2 regions of the Ureibacillus sp. MALMAid1270 genome follow, and region 1 is predicted to be linked to the other one. Evidence: riboswitches for the same ligand, from Rfam matches in the RefSeq annotation. Region 1 holds a riboswitch; the other holds the start of a gene.
The links. A riboswitch is a leader RNA that binds a small molecule or an ion and turns the genes downstream of it on or off. The one in region 1 is predicted to bind S-adenosylmethionine.
Positions count from the first base shown of each region.

Region 2: another riboswitch for S-adenosylmethionine. It lies ahead of ACOQFO_RS09840 (O-acetylhomoserine aminocarboxypropyltransferase/cysteine synthase family protein); the one in region 1 lies ahead of ACOQFO_RS05330 (methionine ABC transporter ATP-binding protein).

Region 1 is NZ_JBMIRP010000043.1:163-6,273, forward strand. It holds gene ACOQFO_RS05310 (arsenate reductase family protein) at 156-512, shown strand; gene gcvH (glycine cleavage system protein GcvH) at 767-1,147, shown strand; gene ACOQFO_RS05320 (toprim domain-containing protein) at 1,297-1,638, shown strand; gene ACOQFO_RS05325 (thioredoxin family protein) at 1,825-2,127, shown strand; SAM riboswitch class I at 2,188-2,292, shown strand; gene ACOQFO_RS05330 (methionine ABC transporter ATP-binding protein) at 2,561-3,586, shown strand; gene ACOQFO_RS05335 (methionine ABC transporter permease) at 3,579-4,247, shown strand; gene ACOQFO_RS05340 (MetQ/NlpA family ABC transporter substrate-binding protein) at 4,316-5,194, shown strand; gene ACOQFO_RS05345 (LysR family transcriptional regulator) at 5,252-6,111, opposite strand, start outside.
Region 2 is NZ_JBMIRP010000076.1:29,136-35,246, forward strand. It holds gene pepT (peptidase T) at 1-274, opposite strand, end outside; gene ACOQFO_RS09820 (lysoplasmalogenase) at 316-960, opposite strand; gene ACOQFO_RS09825 (hypothetical protein) at 1,050-1,484, opposite strand; gene nfsA (oxygen-insensitive NADPH nitroreductase) at 1,597-2,334, opposite strand; gene ACOQFO_RS09835 (glycerol-3-phosphate acyltransferase) at 2,442-3,101, opposite strand; SAM riboswitch class I at 3,260-3,370, shown strand; gene ACOQFO_RS09840 (O-acetylhomoserine aminocarboxypropyltransferase/cysteine synthase family protein) at 3,485-4,786, shown strand; gene ACOQFO_RS09845 (homoserine dehydrogenase) at 5,460-6,111, shown strand, end outside.

The DNA of each region.
Region 1 (6,111 bases):
TTCTGTCTAGTAAATCTTCAGACCCACTCCAAAAACGATCTACTCACTCTCACCCCTAAACACAAAAATTAATTTCTATCTGAGACTTATATTATTTACATTTGGTATACTACCTATAATCGAGTTAAGCATCAATTGAGGAGGCAGGAATACATATGACACACCAAATAATAGTATTACCAAAATGTTCTACTTGTAGAGCGGCACAAAAGTGGTTAGAAAAGAATGGTATAAAATACGAAACGATCCATATTGTGGAAGAAACACCATCTAAGGAACAGCTGGAGACGTTGTGGAAAAATAGTGGTTTTCCTTTAAAAAAATTTTTCAATACGTCTGGGCTAAAGTATAAAAGCTTAGGGTTAAAGGACAAATTAAGTACAATGTCAGAAGACGAACAATTAGAATTACTTGCTTCAGATGGTATGTTAATTAAAAGACCAATCGTAACAGATGGAAAAAAGGTAACACTAGGATTTAATGAAACAGAATTTGAAGAGACATGGAAATGACACATTAACCTACCTTGTATTTAACTGAAAATTGTGGCAAACTTAAGTTGAATATCATTCAGTAAAAGTCACCTGCTTATTAAGTGGATAGATGAATGCCGATGATTAAATTTCGGGTACAATACTCGACTAAATGAGATGCCTCCGGCGGTTGCCACAGATTTTGAAAGAATATTATCGATCTTCATCGATGAAATCTGGAAAAAATACGCCAAGGCGCATTTAAACTTACTACATATTGTTGGAGGGGTATTATGAGCACACCAAAAGATTTACGTTACTCAAAAGAACATGAATGGGTAAAACTAGAAGATGGTAAAGCACGTATCGGAATTACACATTTTGCACAATCTGAATTAGGCGATATCGTTTTCGTAGAACTTCCACAAGTGGGTGACGAACTTCAATTTAACCAACCATTTGGTAGCGTAGAATCAGTTAAAACAGTATCTGAATTATATGCACCAGTATCAGGTAAAGTAATTGAAGTTAACTCTGAGTTAGAAGATAGCCCTGAGTTAGTTAATGAATCACCATATGAACAAGCTTGGATGGTTGTTGTTGAAGTAACTAACGCTTCAGAAGTTGATGAATTATTAACTCCAGAACAATACGAAGAATTGATTGCAGAATAAGAATTAAAACGCCAGGTTAATTGAACTGGCGTTTTTTTAAAATCACAATATAATATATAAAACATCTTAATTCCTATATCGGGCAGCCAATCTCTTTGTAATCAGCGGATTTTATTTCATATGTATTTACAATTCGTGAGGTGAGCAATATGACTGTTGAAAAGTGTATTATTGTTGAAGGCCGTTCAGATATGCTAAAATTAGCCCCTATTTTATCAGAAGATGTACAAATTGTTTGCACAAATGGGACAATTAGTGAAGATGCACTGTTGGAACTAATTGAACCATATGAGAAGTGTAAATTATATACATTCTTTGATGCTGATAAATCTGGAGAAAGACTTAGAAATCTAACAAAGAGAATTTACTCAGAAGCAGTTCATTTATTGATCCCTAGAAGTTACATGGAAGTCGCGAATGTCCCGAGTAAATTGTTAGCACAAAGATTAAGGGAAGCTCGATTCTCTGTGCATAAACGGTATCTAGTTTAATGAGGATGAAGTGCATAATACATCTCGTAAAGGCGCACAAATTAAAAAACAATACTTTTCGGAGATTTTTTCCGATGGTGGTTATTAATACCCAGGGTGGTGCAAAATTCGTATAAGCGAATTTTGCGCCACCCTTTCGTATTTTTGTTATAATAAAAAATACGAGTAAAGTATAGGATGAGTGCCATGGAAGAATGGAATCAACAACAATGGAAAAAAGTGATGCAAGATCATGAGCTAGCTGCCTTTTATTTATATACACCAATGTGTGGTACATGTGCAGTTGCCTCCAAAATGATGGAAGTGATTAAGAACGTCATCACAGATGTCCCAATCGGTAAAGCAAACATCAATTTTCTAGAGGATTTGGCTATGGAACATCAGATTGAAAGTGTTCCATGCCTGTTAATAAGTCGTGACGGAATTGTTACAGAAAAAGTTTATGCTTTTCAGTCTGTTCAAAATATTTATGAAAAGTTAAAAAAATAGATTGACGTGTATAAATATCCATGATAAAGTAACTTTCATAATAAATAAAACGAACGACAACTCTTATAAAGAGCGGCGGAGGGAAGTGCCCTATGAAGCCCGGCAACCATCACTGTGTGAAAAGGTGCCAAGTCACTCAAAGTTTCTAACTTTGATAGATAAGAGAAGGATCATGATTTTTCATTGTGTAATCAAACCCTTCTACTTATTGATGTAGAAGGGTTTTTATTTTAAATAATTCGTTCAACTTCAAGTTAGTGAAGTATGAAAATCATATAAAAAAAGAGTGATGATTGAATCAATAACATCACAGGTACCCTAATGTTGTTAATTGTTAGTAAGTCGATATGAATAATGGTAGTTTCATATTTGGTTACAAATAATGCACACGGGAAACGCTACATATAACGCGTCTAGTTAAAGGAGATCAATCATGATTGAGTTGAAAAATATAGAAAAACTATATAAAACGGACAATGGCGTAATCACTGCTGTGAAAGATGTGAACCTTACTATTAAACAAGGAGAAATCTTCGGGATTATCGGTTACAGTGGTGCAGGTAAAAGTACGTTAATTCGTCTGTTAAATGGTTTAGAAAAGCCATCAAGTGGAACAGTTGTTGTGAATGGTCAAGAGATTTCATCAATCTCGGGCAATAAATTAAGAGCTGCTCGTCAAAAAATAAGTATGATCTTCCAACACTTTAATCTTCTTTGGTCAAGAACAGTTGAAGAGAATATCTCTTTTCCTTTAGAGATTGCTGGGGTGAAAAAGGAAGATCGTGCAAAACGAGTAAAAGAGTTAATTGACTTAGTTGGTTTGTCAGGAAGAGAAAAATCCTTCCCATCTCAATTATCTGGAGGACAAAAGCAACGTGTTGGTATTGCAAGAGCACTAGCAAATAATCCTGAAGTTTTACTTTGTGATGAAGCGACAAGTGCGCTGGATCCAGAAACGACAGATCAAATTTTAGAGCTATTGCTCGATATTAATAAGCGCATAGGGCTAACAATCGTCTTAATTACCCATGAGATGCATGTTATTCGTAAGATTTGTCACCGTGTTGCCGTAATGGAAGCCGGCCAAATTGTAGAACAGGGTGAAGTATTACAAGTGTTCCAAAACCCACAAGCGCCAATTACGAAAAACTTCGTTATGCAAGTTTCAGGTAAAAAAGAAGCTAAAGTTTCGATTGAACAAATACTTACAAATTATTCTACAGGTAAAATTGTTAAGTTATCGTTTATCGGAAATAAATCCGAACAACCGATTATTTCACATCTAATAAAAGAATTTGATGTGGAAGTAAATATAGTACATGGAAGCATATCACAAACTGCAAAAGGTCCTTTAGGAACACTAATTATCCAAATAGACGGTACAGATTCGAAAGTAGAAGAGGCATTGAAACATTTAGATTCAATTGATATTCAAACGGAGGTGATTGATCGTGCTTAGTCAATTATTTCCGAACGTAAGATGGGATAAAATGTGGGAAGCTACATATGAAACCATTTATATGACTTCAATTTCTACTGTAGTTACATTTGTTTTAGGTTTAGCCATTGGGGTTTTATTGTTTTTAACAAGTCCACATCAACTTTGGGCAAATCGGTTAGTGAACTTTATTACTGGCTCATTGGTCAATATATTCCGTTCCATTCCGTTTATCATATTAATTATTTTACTTATTCCGTTTACGAAGTTTTTACTTGGAACTATGCGCGGAACGAATGCGGCTTTACCCGCTTTAATTATTGGGGCTGCTCCATTCTATGCGCGAATGGTACTTATCGCACTTCGTGAAATTGATAAAGGTGTAATTGAAGCAGCAAAATCAATGGGTGCAAAAACTTCCACGATCATTTGGAAGGTGCTAATCCCTGAATCACTTCCAGCACTTCTATCAGGAATTACGGTTACTGCAGTTGCACTTGTAGGTTATACAGCAATGGCTGGTGTCATTGGTGCAGGTGGATTAGGTAACCTAGCTTTCATTGATGGGTTCCAACGTAGTCGTGATGACGTAGCCTTAATGGCAACTATTGTTATTTTAATTATCGTATTTATCATCCAGTTTATCGGTGACTTCTTAACTTCTAAAACCGATAAGAGATAAGTAAACTTGATGTCCTTGGCAAAAGCCAATCACATAAAAAAACAACATATATGAGGGAGAAAAATAAAATGAAAAAACTATTATCATTTTTAATTTTATCTTTAGTTGTAGCTGTACTTACTGCTTGCGGTTCAGCAGAAAAAACTGAAGATACAAACAACAATGCAAGTGAAGGTACAACAAAACAAACTGAATCAACAGAAACTACTGAAACAACAAAATTAGTTGTAGGTGCTTCAAACGGTTTACATGATTTAATCTTAGAACAAGCTCAACCAATTTTAGCTGAAGAAGGTATTGAATTAGAAATCGTACCTTACCAAGACTATGTATTACCTAACGAACACTTAGAGTCTGGCGATTTAGATGCAAACTATTTCCAACACATTCCTTACTTAGAAGATGAAATTGCTCAAAAAGGTTATGATTTTGTAAATGCTGGTGGTATTCACGTTGAACCAATCGGTATTTATTCTCAAGATTATGCTTCACTAGATGAGTTACCAGATGGTGCAACAATCATTATTTCAAACTCTGTAACTGACCAAGGTCGTATTTTATCTTTACTAGAAGTAGAAGGTTTAATTAAATTAGATCCAAACGTAGAAAAAACTGTTGCTACAGTTGACGATATCATTGAAAACCCAAAAAATTTAGTAATCGATAACAGCTCTGCTCCAGAAATGTTAGTTACTTATTACGAAGAAGGCGAAGGGGATGCAGTTGTAATCAACTCTAACTTCGCAATCGATGCTGGTATTAACCCAATCGAAGACTCAATCGCAATTGAAGGTTCTGAATCTAAATACGTAAACGTAATTGCTGTACGTTCAGAAGATAAAGATAATCCAGCAATTAAAAAATTAGTTGAAGTTCTACACACTAAAGAAATTCAAGACTTCATCATTAACGAGTGGAAAGGCGCAGTAGTACCTGTAGCTGAATAATCACTATATAATAGGAAGAAACTCTTGGGAATTATCCCAAGAGTTTCCTTTTTTTTATTATCTAAATTGAGTTAAACGAGAGAAAAAGTTACTAACAAAATTTAAAAATACTTGTTCAGATGGGGCCAATTCACGGTTTATAGGGTATACAACTCCTACTGTGCGAGTAATTTGGGGATTTTCTATTGGTACTCTTACTGTGAATCTTGGAATTGTATCGTTAATAGAACTATCTGGTAGAAGTGTTATACCAATGCCTGCTGCCACAAGCCCTTTTAACGCATCTAAATCTTCCCCTTCAGAAGTAACATTCGGTAAAAAACCTGCAGATTTACAAGCGTCGTATGCTACTTTATGTAATATAAATCCTTCAGGGAATAATACAAAGTTCTCATTTCTTAAATCCGATAAGTTTAAACTTTCTCTCTTAGATAAAGGGTGGTTAGCGGGTAATAATGCATGGATACTCTCACTAAATAAAATATTTGTATCAATTACTTCATCTTTTGGAGGTACCGGTCCTAAAAATGCTAGATTTAACTCGCGATTTTTTACTGCATCGATTAAATAACGATAGGATCCTTGTCGTAAGTGAAATGAAACATCTGGGTATTCCTTTTTAAAAGCCGATATAACTGTTGGTAATACATAGCTTGCTAAGCTCGTAGGGAATCCAATCTTAATCGATCCTTTCGCGGGGTCAAGATATTCTTCCACTTGTTTTGCTGCATTATCAATTGCCTTTAATGCAGTAATACAATGTTCTAAAAATACTTTACCAATCGGAGTCAGTTTTACATTTCGACCGATTCGTTCGAAAAGTGGTGTTCCTAATTCATCTTCTAAGTTTGCAATTTGTCTACTAACTGCAGACTGAGCAACATGAAGATGTTCTGCAGCCTCTGAAATATGTTCTC
Region 2 (6,111 bases), on a different contig from region 1:
TTACATTTGTTCCTGAGAAGTCAGGTGATGTATCAACGTGTGCTAAAAAGCCTAGTGTTGGAACTTGTTTATCTGTGTTTGCCGGTAATGTAGCAAATAAGTAGCCATTTTCATCTAAGCTAATTTCTGATAAACCGATTGTTTCTAACTCTTCCTTCAATAAATTTAATAAATCAAATTGTTTTTGAGTAGAAGGTGTTGTAGTACTTTCAGGGTTAGATGTTGTATCTACTTTTGCATAACGTACTAAACGTTCAATGACTTGTTCTTTCAATGGTAAGTCCTCCTTGAATTGGAAATAGATTATATCTACTGCTATTGTACACCTTTACTTTTAATTGCTGAATAATTATCTATACTTAAAGCGATAAATATTTGAGCACAGTAGTAGGTGGACATGATTAGTTGATGTGAATAATCAACTGATAATACAAATTTGTTAATAGCTAGAACTGAATCTGAAATGATAAAAAGACATGCACCAATTATTGCGAGTTTGGACTTTGTTCTAAATGCTGTCCAGCCCATTGTTAATATAACAGTAATATAACAGAAAACAGCTATTGCCATAACGATGTTGCCTGTTTGAATTACGACACTTAATATGATGAATGCCATTACAATACCATAAGTAACTAAAAGAATCTTAGCGATCGATGGTACTTTTTGCTCGTTAGTAGAAAGAAACGCTCGAATATAAAATAGATGTCCAATTAAAAAGCTAATTAAACCAAAGATGAACCATTGAATCGTATAGTCTCCTATTGCACAGAAAATGAGAGCAATGAGTACGAATGTTTTATAGGTTTTTGCAAGGTTATTAGATAAAAACGCTATTAATAGTACGAGAATCATAGGAATCAATTTAAACACTATTTTTATAGGGTCTGAAATAAAAGAATCAAAGAACACATAATAAATACTGGTTATTAAAAATAAAATGATGAATACATTTTTCAATTGAATCCCTCCTAAAAAAGTAAATACTAGTATGTATGAATTTAAAGGTAGTGCTATTTGGACATAAAATAAGAACCAGACACTCCTTATTATCGGGCTGTCTGGTTCTTATGTGAATCAATATAATCAAGCATTTTTTGCTTTCTAAGTTGTATATGCTCTATTTTAAACGCATCAAGTTGAAAAAACTTCTCTTTTAGTTCTTTAAAAGCAGATCTTTCGCATATAAATCGGCTATCTGATTCTTGTTCCAATATATAATCTAAATGAAAAATTTGAAGCATTGCTACTTCAGGGCTTTCCAAGTTATATGCAAATTTAACATTCCATACAGAAGTATAAGAAATAAATTGATTAATATATTCAGTAACTAGTCGATAGCTCTGTTTATTAACTTGATCCTCAAGTTTTTTATGAATTTCAGCTAGTGCTAAATTGATAGCAGCAATAGAACGATAAAAATGTCGAATATGCTTGATCTGAATCTGTTCTATCGACTTAACGGCATGTCTATCTGTTATCAAAACTATCATCCCTTCAATTGAGGAGTTACTACCTATTATTGTAGCGAAAAAGTAAGTAATCTTTCGAACCATTTTAATAAATAGGACAATTGAAGGGGATTGGTTTATTCTATTATTTCCATGTAAAGCCTTTTGATGCTAGGAACTCTTTAATGTGTGGTCTTCTTTGTTTAAGTAAGAAATCGGCCATTTGCTTTGTCCAATTTGCCATTTTCTGATTTGAACTACGGGTAGCATAATAGCTCTCCATAGTGCTATCGTAGTCATCTAATAATGAGTCATATTTCTCTATATCATAAGAGTTTTCGTGTAAAACAGCTTCTACTGGAAGTCTTGGTTTTGTTTCATTGCGTTTAGTAGGTGTTCCAATAGTCATTGCGAATAATGGGAATACGTACTCTGGCAAATCAAATAATTCGCTAATTTCTGCTGGGTTATTACGTGCGCCACCAATATAACAGATACCGTAACCATGTGACTCTGCAGCGATGACAAAGTTTTGTGCAAAGATCGCTACATCCGCAATGCCGACCATAACGTTTTCTGCAGAATCTACAACAATATCAACACCTTGTTTTTTTCCAGCAATCTGAAGTCGTTTAAAATCTACGCAGAATAAAAATGAAGCACCTGCAGTTGTAAATTGAAATTCATTTTTTGAAAGTTCTCCAAGCTTCGCCTTCTTTTCTTCGTCTGTTACCCAAATAATGCTATAAGCTTGTACAAAATGAGAACTTGCAGCCATTTGTGCGGTTTTTACTAATTCGATAACCGTTTCTTTTGAAATTAGCTCACCTGTATATTTACGAACTGATGAGTGACTTTGTAAAAGTTTTGTTACTTCGTTCACATTGCTTCTCCCCTTTAAGTAATTATTTGCCCCTTTTATAGTAAAGCCAAAAGGAAATATACTTTCAAAGGTAATATTAGTTGATTTTTAGTTTATTGGCAAAATAATCAATTGGGTAGATTTGTCCTAAAACTAGATTTTTCGGATTCCTTCTTATAGAGTACTGACATTTTTGGTTCAGTACCATTGCGAATACGTTGAATATTTTCGATGTGTAAGTATAATGCAATTAATAGTAAACTAATTGAAATAACTTTCGGCCAAATAGAATGTTCTGTGAAAGAAACGGCAATTAAGATAAAGTACAGTTGGAAAACGCCAATGATTAGGTAATTTGATAAAAATGCAAAAATGAAGAATGTTAAAATAGCTAGTAATCCTAGTTGCCAATTAATCATTATTAATAAACCAATTACTGATGCAGTTCCTTTACCTCCATTAAAATTCATATAAAAAGGGAAGTTATGACCAATGATTACAGCTGCACCTGTAATATATAGAAGTAAAGAAATTTCATCTGCTGTAAATTCATAAATATTTAAAAAGTAACGTACAAGTATGATGGTAGAGATCATTTTCCCAATATCAACAATGACAACTAAAATGCCATATTTCCAACCAAGTGAAATCACTGCATTCGTTGCTCCGGCGTTTTTAGAGCCAGTCTCTTTTAAATTAACCCCGGTTAGTGACTTTGCTAGATTTGAGCCGAGAATACATCCCATTAAGTAACCGACAATCAACACTAATAATGATGCGATTACCATCTAATGAACCCCTTTCATATTAAAGTCTTAGTTATATTATACTAGATTCATATAATACGGATTAAAATAAAAAATGTTTCGAATTTTTTAAAATTATTGTTGACAGAGTGGATTACTATGGATTATAGTAAGTCTAACGATGGAACATGAATCAAATACTCTTATCCAGAGTGGCGGAGGGACTAGGCCCTATGATGCCCGGCAACCGGCGTGATTTTTACGCAAAGGTGCTAATTCCTACAGATTCGTCGGGATCTGAAAGATAAGGGGAGGAAAACTTGCTCATTTGCAACCCTCTTCTTAGCGAAGAGGGTTTTTTTGTTTTCCAAAGACCTCCTCGTAAATACCGATTATCCATCGAATACCATTTAGGAGGAAGAAACATGTCAGAATTACGTCCGGAAACATTATTATTACATGGTGGTCAAAAACCAGACCCTGTAACAGGAGCAATTGCAGTGCCAATTTATCGAACAACGGCTTATGCATTTGAGAACACAGAACACGCACGTTCATTATTCGCTTTACAAACAGCAGGAAATATTTATTCTCGTATTATGAATCCAACTGTTGATGTATTTGAAAAACGCGTTGCCCTATTAGAAGGAGGGGCATCTGCAGTGGCAGTATCATCAGGGATGGCTGCAATTGCATTCTCTATTTTAAATATTGCTGGAGCTGGAGACGAAATCGTAGCAGCTGGTTCATTATACGGAGGTACTTACAACTTATTTGCAAATACATTACCTCGTTATGGCATTAAAACAGTATTTGTCGATGAAAGAGATCCAGAAAACTTCCGTGCGGCAATTACAGAAAATACAAAAGCAATTTTTGCAGAAACAATTGGAAATCCAAGTTTGAATGTATTAGATATTGAAGCAGTAGCAACAATTGCACATGAAAATGGACTACCTTTACTTATCGATAACACATTCCCATCTCCATACGGTTCAAACCCAATTGAATTTGGTGCAGATGTTGTAATCCATTCAGCAACTAAATGGATTGGTGGACATGGAACTACAATCGGTGGAATCGTGGTTGATGCAGGTAAATTCGACTGGACGCAAGGACGTTTCCCTGGATTTACTGAGCCAGATGAATCTTACCACGGATTACGTTATGGTATTGATACTGCAGCAGCAGCTTTTGCAACGAAATTCCGAGTTCAATTATTACGAGACTTCGGACCAACATTAAGTGCAGATTCAGCATTTAACTTCTTACAAGGTTTAGAAACGCTTCATTTGCGTTATACAAAACACGGAGAAAACACGTTAAAAGTAGCTGAATACTTAGAAAACCACCCATTCGTGGAATATGTAAATTATCCAGGAAAAGAAAACTTCCCAACACATGATCTTGCTAAGAAATATTTGAAAAATGGTTTTGGTTCAATTCTTACATTTGGTATCAAAGGTGGACGTGAAGCTGGCGCTAAATTAATTGATAATGTTCAATTATTCTCCCACGTTGCAAACGTAGGTGATGCAAAATCGTTAATTATTCATCCTGCTTCTACAACTCACCAACAATTATCTGCTGAAGAGTTAAAAATTGCTGGTGTTAGTGAAGAACTTATTCGTCTATCAATCGGTTTAGAGTCGGTGGAAGATATTATTGACGACTTAGAACAAGCTTTAACAAAAGCTGTTACAGAAGAAACTGTTACAAACGCATAATTGGGTAATTGATAATGAAGTTTAGAGGTAAACTTATGAATAACGAAATTCCATCATCATTTCGTGAGAATCTCGAAATTCATACTTACCGAAAGCCATTCATTGGGCGACAACTTCATAACTGATCGATTGGACTAGAAGGATTACTTAAATTGAATTATCAGTTTCGATCATCATTTCGTGAGAAGCTTGAAAATTCATACTTACCACAAGCCATTCATTGGGCGTTAAAAAATTAGGGATCACTTCAATTAGGAACGATACTGTTACTGCTAATAATAAAACTACCATTTTAAATACAAATTTTATCGTAGAAATAGTAGCGGCCAAATATATCTAATTGGCTGCTACATTTTTTGTTTCGATATGTACATACTTAATTTTACAATTTTCTAAAGTGAAATTTGAAATATTCTGACCTTCTTAAAAAAACAAATGTCCTTCTTGGGAAGATTTTTCTTGAGTTCCTTAGAAATATAGGGTAGAATTTATATATTGAATTTTCCAACAATTTGTATATAACTTTACACTATTAGCCTATTATTATAAGTTTTAAGATTAATACAAAAGGTTAAAAGTTTTAGACTGTTTTGAAAATAAACATGAAATGATTACAAACTCGTTAGGGGTTTAATATAGAATTTTTACATAAAAGATGGAGGCGGAAATTAATATGGTAACAATTAAGGCGGCCATCTTAGGATTTGGCACAGTAGGTCAAGGAATCTACCATATCTTAAATGAAAAACGTGAAGAACTAAAAAACAAATTAGGTATTGAGTTAGAGGTTGCAAAGATCTTAGTGCGTGATAAAACAAAAGAACGGGTTCCTGGGACATTACATTTATTATCAGATAGTATCGATGATGTCCTTTCAGTAAAAGGTTTACAAGTTGTGTTCGAAGCAATTGTAAATGAAGAACCTGCCTTTACTTATTTAAAACGTGCAGTTGAGCATAAGTGCCATGTTGTGACGGCGAATAAAGTTATGTTTGCAAAGCGCGGACTTGAATTACAAGAATTGGCTAAGAAAAATGGTGTATTTGTAGGATATGAAGCTACGACAGCTGGTGGTGTGCCAGTGATTAAGACAATGAAGAATATCTTGCTTGTAAATGATGTAAGTCGTATCCAAGGGGTACTAAACGGGACTTCTAATTTTATCTTAACGAAAATGCGTGCAGAAGGTTTAACATTCGATGAAGCATTACAAGAAGCTCAGGCACTAGGATACGCTGAAGCTGATCCTTATAATGATATTTCAGGTCAAGATGCCTTTAAAAAATTGATGATCCTATCAGCATTAGCATTTGGTGAACAGCCAG